2 regions of the Cytobacillus sp. FSL H8-0458 genome follow, and region 2 is predicted to be linked to the other one. Evidence: riboswitches for the same ligand, from Rfam matches in the RefSeq annotation. Region 2 holds a riboswitch; the other holds the start of a gene.
The links. A riboswitch is a leader RNA that binds a small molecule or an ion and turns the genes downstream of it on or off. The one in region 2 is predicted to bind S-adenosylmethionine.

Region 1 (3,538 bases), on a different contig from region 2:
CCTAAATAGGCAAGCTATCATAAACTATAAGATAACTAAATTACAAAAAGCGAGGAGAGATAGTTGTGTGTGGATCAAATAGAAGTGGTGATTGCTGTTGTTGTCCCGATCCCGTCATTTTTCAGGAAAAACTTTGTGGCAACATCCAAGATCCGATTGATCAAGCTGTGTGGACAGCACCAGCTGTAAATGACTATATTCAAGGCACATTTGAAGTGTTTAATGCCGGACCAGGAACAATTGATTTCTCAGTAAATGGTAATGTGTTCAGCGTTCCGCCAGGAAACAGCAGAGCAGTTTCATTTAACAATCCAACAATCTTTATCGTTCAAACTGTTGGGCAGCCAGGTGCGCAGCCAGGTACTTCAGGAAAATGGTGTATTGTACTGTACAAACGAATACTTGCGTAAAAAGATGAAACCGCCGAAATTAGAAAAATGATTTAAAAGGAGAAATGTGTAATGTGTGGATCATCCAGCGCAAATTGCTGCTGCTGCCCGGAAGGGAAAATATTTCAAGAGAAAATTTGCGGGAACTTAGCAGGGCCGCTTAATAATTATATTGCATGGCAAGCACCGGATATCAATGATTATTTTCAGGGGACCTTTGAAATTTTCAATTCTGGAACGGGTGTCATAGTTGGTGAAGTGTTAAATAGTGCAGGTACTGTCATTGGAACGCTAAATGTACCGCCAGGAAATTCAGTTTCAACATCCGAAAATAATCCAAATGAGTTTCGAATTAATGCACCGGCTGGTACAAGCGGGAAATTTTGTATTAATTTATATAAGCGTATCTTGGGTTAATATTTATTTTCTCTAAATACCTAAAAGATAAAGATTCGAGTTCTTAAAGGGGTCCAGCCAATAATCTGCTTTGCTGATTGGACCCCTCATATTCACAATCATATCAACCCTTAGATTGAGTCTCGAATGGATCCGGATGAACGATCGCCTCTATAATGAACCCTTTGGAAAATTCATTTATCCTTTTTTGTATTTAGCCTCTGTCCACAAAAACACACTCGTGATAAATTTAGCTATCGTAATGACAATTAAATAACCAGCAAATAGATAGATATAATTTGTGTTTCCATAAAGTCTCATTAGCCCTATTCCGACCAGAACCGGCTTAAAGATAAATGCCATAACCGCAGAGGTAATGATCATGTATAGATAGTAATTCTTTTTCCGGTTTATCGTCCATTGGTAAACAAGCATAAAAGTAACCGGAACGAAACTCGAATCAAGGGATAACCCTGGCAGCATGGGGATCACTGGAAAAGGATAGTTTAAGTGTCCTGAATTTTTCGCAAACAGGTCAATATATCCGAATATTACATGAATACTGTAACCATAGAAGCCAAAGAAAAAAATTTTGTTTTTATCGATTTTAAAAAATAGGTAGATAAGAGGACCTATAAGAAGTGCTGCCATTAACCAGTATTCAAATGAAGTATACAGCTCAAAGTCCAACCAATACTTATTTAAAGCCTCTTGCCCTTCTTTTCCCATTCTCACTATATGATCAAATTGCTCAAGTCGCTTATCCGGCATTTACCGAGTCACCCTTATAAAGTATATTTAAGGATATTTTAGCTCTAAAACAGGAAAATATTCACAACATGGCATACTGTCAGAAGACTCTTGGTCTCATACTGTATTTTGAAAGTATTTTTTACAGTACATAAATTAAGCAGGAAAAGTCTAACCGTGCATGACTTTTAAAATAGGTGCCTGATTACACTTCTGCAGAAGCTTTAAAGTCAGTGGGGACAAGTACCATTCTTCGATTCTTATTGAAAATATTTAGAGCTTAGAAATATTTAATTGACAATTTGATCTATTTAAATTATTATCACTTTAAATATTAAAAAGCTGAATAGTTTTTTCTTCTTATCAAGAGAGGTGGAGGGACTGGCCCTTTGAAGCCTCGGCAGCAGGTTCTGATGAATACTGTGCCAATTCCAGCAAGCGAATCGCTTGAAAGATGAGAAGAGAGTATAAAAAACTCTCTTCTTAGGAGGAGAGTTTTTTAGTTGTTTATAAATCCTACTTAAATGATAAGAAAAGTAGATATTCGAAAGTTAGGGAGAGAAGAAAATTGAAATATGGTTTCTGGCTGCCGATTTTTGGAGGATGGCTGCGGAATGTGGAAGACGAAAATATGCCGCCAACCTTTGAGTATGCTAAAAATGTCATTCAGTCGGCTGAAAAATGGGGATACTCGACTACGTTAATCGCGGAATTATTTTTAAATGATATTAAAGGACCGGACCATGATTCTCTTGAAGCCTGGTCTACGGCTGCCGCGCTTGCCGCAGTGACGGAAAAAATTGAAATTATGACCGCGGTTCGCCCCGGTTTTCATAATCCAGCAGTAGCAGCAAAAATGGCTGCCAATATTGATCAAATCAGCAAAGGCCGTTTTACTCTAAACATGGTTTCTGCCTGGTGGGCCGAAGAAGCGCGTCAATATGGCGGTATTTTTACAGAACATGATGAGCGTTATGCCCGCACCGAGGAGTTCATTAATGTTCTGAAAGGCTTATGGACAGAAGATACCTTCAGCTTTTCTGGCCAATTTTACGACTTAAAAGAAACGAAGCTTGCACCGAAGCCTGTTCAACGGCCTAACCCCATTCTTTATGCAGGCGGTGAAAGTGAAAAAGGCAAGCAGACCATTGCAGAAAAATGTGATGCTTATGTCATGCACGGAGGAACAGTTGAAGAGATTGACCGGAAAATAGGAGAAATGAAGGCCCGGCGTGAACAAACGGGAAATGCACCATTCAGTTCTTTCGGAATGGCTGCGTATGTTATTTGCCGTGAGACAGAAGAAGAGGCTCTCGCTGAGCTTGAAAAAATCACGGCTGTGAAGGATTCCAGCGGTTATGCCGGCTTTAAGGACTTCACGACAAAGTCACATCTGGAGCAGCAGATTCAGCTGCAGGATTACTCTGTTTCCAATAGAGGTTTGCGTCCAAATTTAGTAGGAACACCAGAGCAAATTGCTGACCGGATTCTGCAATTTGAAGAAGCTGGCCTAGACTTGCTGTTGCTGCAATTCTCACCTCAGCTGGAGGAAATGCAACGCTTCGCAAAGACGGTAATGCCATTAGTGGAACAAAAACGCAGTTTAATAAAGAGCTAGAAAGGGGCCTGAATAATGAGCAAGGTTTATGTAATACATGAAAATAGTGAGTGGACAGTCCATCTTTCAAAAAGATTGGAGGAGTTGGGTGTTCCTTATGAGGAATGGCATTTAGATGAAGGAACGTTGGATTTATCGTCAGAACCGCCGGAAGGTATTTTCTATAGCCGGATGAGTGCTTCTTCTCATACACGTGACCACCGTTTTGCGGCTGAATTTTCCGGACAAGTATTGGCCTGGCTTGAAGCACATGGCCGTACGGTGATTAATGGAACGAGCGCTTTAAAGCTTGAAGTAAGTAAGGTTTTACAATACTTGGAGTTAAATAAATCTGGTGTGAGGACTCCAAAAACAATTGCAGCTGTTGGAAAACAAAATATCCTAA
Region 2 (3,538 bases):
TAGAGCATGCCGCAGTGAACACAGCCAATGCTAAAATAATGAATGATAAAAATAGTTTTTTCATGATGTGTTTCCTCCTAAGTTATCTTCTTCTGATTTTTTTGGATAAGATATTTCCGAATGACTGCAGGCCTTGAACCATGACCACTAAGATTGCAACGGTAATCAGCATGACGGTTGTATCGAATCGCTGATAGCCGTATGTAATGGCAAGGTCACCAAGGCCTCCGCCTCCGACTGCCCCAGCCATGGCTGATGCTCCGACCAGACCGATTGTCGCAATGGTAAAGCCTAATACCAGTGAACTGAGTGCTTCCGGAATCAGGAATTTAAGGATAATCTGCCCCGGCGTCGCTCCCATTGCTTCTGCCGCTTCAATGACTCCCGGATCAACCTCAAGCAATGAATTCTCTATTAATCTCGCAATGTAGGGTCCTGCGTAAAAGACGAGCGGCACTACGGCTGCAGCGGTTCCAATCGATGTCCCGACAATCATCCGGGTGATTGGGATGATGGCTACCATTAAAATGATGAAAGGCACTGATCTGAAAATATTAATAATGCTGTTTATGATGTTAAAAACAACTGTGTTTTCCAAAAGATGCCCTTTCCTTGTCACGACAAGCAATATGCCAAGCGGCAGTCCGATAAGTGCTGAAAACAGCAATGAGAATGCAACCATTTGGACCGTTTCGATTAGGGCTTCGATGATTTTTTCCTGGTTAACTAGCACGTGAAGTCACTTCCTTTATTGAAACTTTTTCCTGGCTGATGTACTGAATAGCACGTCTGATTTCACTGTCCGGACCCTGAAACTCAACAATCAGATTGCCAAAAGGTATTCCCTGCAGTTCAGTAATATTTCCAAACAGGACGTTGAAGTCGATATTAAACTTTTTGGCAACCTGCGAGAGCAGCGGCTGTCCGGCAGAGTTTCCGACAAAATTGATTCTGAATACCTTTTGAAGCCCCTGCTGTTTTTCAATCACTTCTTTAATGGAGTCAGGTATTTGATCATTCATGACTGTGCTGACAAAGTTTTTCGCTGTTGGGGTTTTTGGTGAAGAAAAGACATTAAAGACGGTTCCTTCTTCAATAATTTTTCCTGCTTCGATGACAGCAACACGGTCACAGATCTCCCTGATTACAGACATTTCATGGGTAATGATCAGAATGGTAATATTGTATTCTTTATTTATTTTTTTCAGCAGCTGCAGGATCGAGCTGGTTGTCTGCGGATCCAGAGCGGAAGTTGCTTCATCACATAATAGAATGGAAGGCTGAGTTGCCAGCGCCCTGGCGATTCCAATCCGCTGCTTTTGCCCGCCTGACAGCTGATCCGGATAACTGTTCGCCTTGTCGGCAAGCCCCACGAAGTCTAATAATTCATGGACACGCTTTTTTATTTCATCCTTAGGAATCTTAGCCAGTGTGAGCGGCATCGCCACATTGGCAAACACGGTTTTCGAGTTTAAAAGATTGAAATGCTGAAAGACCATACCGATGTTTCTTTTCACTTCGCGAATTTCTTTTACAGATAAAGCCGTCAAATCATGCCCGCTGACAATGACCTTTCCTGAAGTCGGCTTCTCCAGCCAATTGACACAGCGGATCAAAGAGCTCTTTCCCGCACCACTGAAGCCGATCACCCCGAAAATCTCACCCTTATTAATCTTTAAATCTATTCCATCCAGAGCAGCTACCTGCTGACCTCCGCTTTTATAGACCTTCTTTAAATTTTGAAACTCTATCATGCAGCATCTCTCCTTTGGTGGTGACAGGCACCTATACCACTTGAATGAACTGGTATAGATACCTGTCACCTTTTATTTTCTTATTATTCCTATGTGAAAACTAAGAATTATATCCTGAAATTTACCCCTTCCGTCAGAAGAGGTTTTTTGAAATCCTCTCCTTATCTTCCAGGCTTTTCGCCTGCTGGATTTGGCACAGTGCGTTCTGCCTGCTGCCGAAGCTTCATTGGGCCAGGTCCCTCTGCTTCTCTCGATAAGAAATATTCATATGTTCATGAATAGAATCTTGATGCATTTTTTCTGTGTAATACAAAAACCCTCTTCTAAAAGAAAGAAGAGGGCAGCATTTATCAATGGTCCTCTTCTTATCTTTCAAGCAATGCTTGCTGGATTTGGCACGGTACATGCTGTCCGCTGCCGAGGTGTCATAGGGCCAGTCCCTCAACCTCTCTTGATAAGAAGATTTTTATTATGCGGTTGTTAATATGCTTATTACTTTACCACCTTAAAGAAAAGGATGTCAATCATATTTTTCAAATATTTTTACTTGACCCATTTTCATAAATTTCTGTAACTTTAATAGCGTTTTCTTTTCGGTGAATAATCACCACACCTGCTAGAGCGATCATCCCACCCACAATGGATGACATAGCCGGCACCTCCCCCAGCCAAACCCACGCAATGACAAACGCCATTACTGGAGTCAGATAAAGAGAGCTCACCGCTTCAGACGCTCCCCCTATGGATGCAAGAAAAGCGAGGGCAATATATGGGATTACCGTTGGAAAAACCCCCAAATAGAGGACACTTAATGTAGATTCGGCTGACGCATGAAAGATCTCATTGCCAAGGCCAGGAAGATAAATCAGCATAAAAATGGTCCCTGCCCATACCGTATAGGCTGTAAATGCCAAAAATCCGTATTTATCGAAATACTTAGTCTGGAATACGAAAAAGATGCTTTCAGAAATGGAAGCAAGCAGGATGAATAAAATACCGGATTGGAGTTCAAACCCGCCTCCCGTACCTAATGAAATAAGTGCAACACCTGCAAAACTGACACCGGAACCAGTCCATCTTACCCTTCCAAATCTTTCCCTTAGAAATAGAGCAGCCAAAGCAGCGGAAAAGATCGGAGTCATGGAGACAATCAAGCTTGCCGGCCCGGCGCTTACTGATTTTTCCCCAATGTTGAGTGCTGTATGATAAACCGTAAAACCAAGAAATCCAAGCATAAAAATAGCAGGAAGATCCCTTATATCCGGCATGCGCATCTTCTTCAGCAGTGCAAGGACGCCAAGTGCAGCGGAGCCAATTAAAAGCCGAAAAAGCGCTAGGTGCTCCGGGGAGTATGATTCAAGCCCTGCCCGTATTCCCGGGAATGCGGATGCCCAGAGAATGATAATAGCACTATGAGCCCCTATAACCATAAATTTTTTTCCAGCCAACTTCATCCCCCTTATCAGCATTACCAGCCATTATCTGTGCTGCTTTTCATGATAGTCAATAACTGATACAATGTCCTCAACCAATGGAGAAAGAATTTTACCAGCCAATTTTCACTGAAGGCGGTTAGATGGATGGATACAAAACAATTGCCAAAATATCAGCAAGTTATGGAGGCCATTAAAGGAAAGATTTCCAAAGGCGAATGGCCAATCGGAAGTAAAATTCCAAGTCAAAGGAAACTGGCGGAGGAGTTCGGAGTAAACCGAAGCACCATTATCACTGCTCTGGAAGAACTTGCTGCAGATGGATTAATAGAAGGGAAAACTGGGATTGGC

Region 1: linked by a shared signal. The riboswitch ahead of NYE23_RS17545 (LLM class flavin-dependent oxidoreductase) and the one ahead of NYE23_RS22585 (methionine ABC transporter ATP-binding protein) in region 2 are both predicted to bind S-adenosylmethionine.

The regions. Positions count from the first base shown of each region.
Region 1 is NZ_JBBOBR010000001.1:3,547,904-3,551,441, reverse strand. Features, by position in the region: gene NYE23_RS17560 (S-Ena type endospore appendage) at 66-410, shown strand; gene NYE23_RS17555 (S-Ena type endospore appendage) at 462-806, shown strand; gene NYE23_RS17550 (hypothetical protein) at 984-1,556, opposite strand; SAM riboswitch class I at 1,893-1,996, shown strand; gene NYE23_RS17545 (LLM class flavin-dependent oxidoreductase) at 2,104-3,153, shown strand; gene NYE23_RS17540 (ATP-grasp domain-containing protein) at 3,169-3,538, shown strand, end outside.
Region 2 is NZ_JBBOBR010000002.1:243,250-246,787, forward strand. Features, by position in the region: gene NYE23_RS22575 (MetQ/NlpA family ABC transporter substrate-binding protein) at 1-64, opposite strand, end outside; gene NYE23_RS22580 (methionine ABC transporter permease) at 83-733, opposite strand; gene NYE23_RS22585 (methionine ABC transporter ATP-binding protein) at 723-1,754, opposite strand; SAM riboswitch class I at 1,913-2,014, opposite strand; SAM riboswitch class I at 2,117-2,215, opposite strand; gene NYE23_RS22590 (DMT family transporter) at 2,288-3,202, opposite strand; gene pdxR (MocR-like pyridoxine biosynthesis transcription factor PdxR) at 3,335-3,538, shown strand, end outside.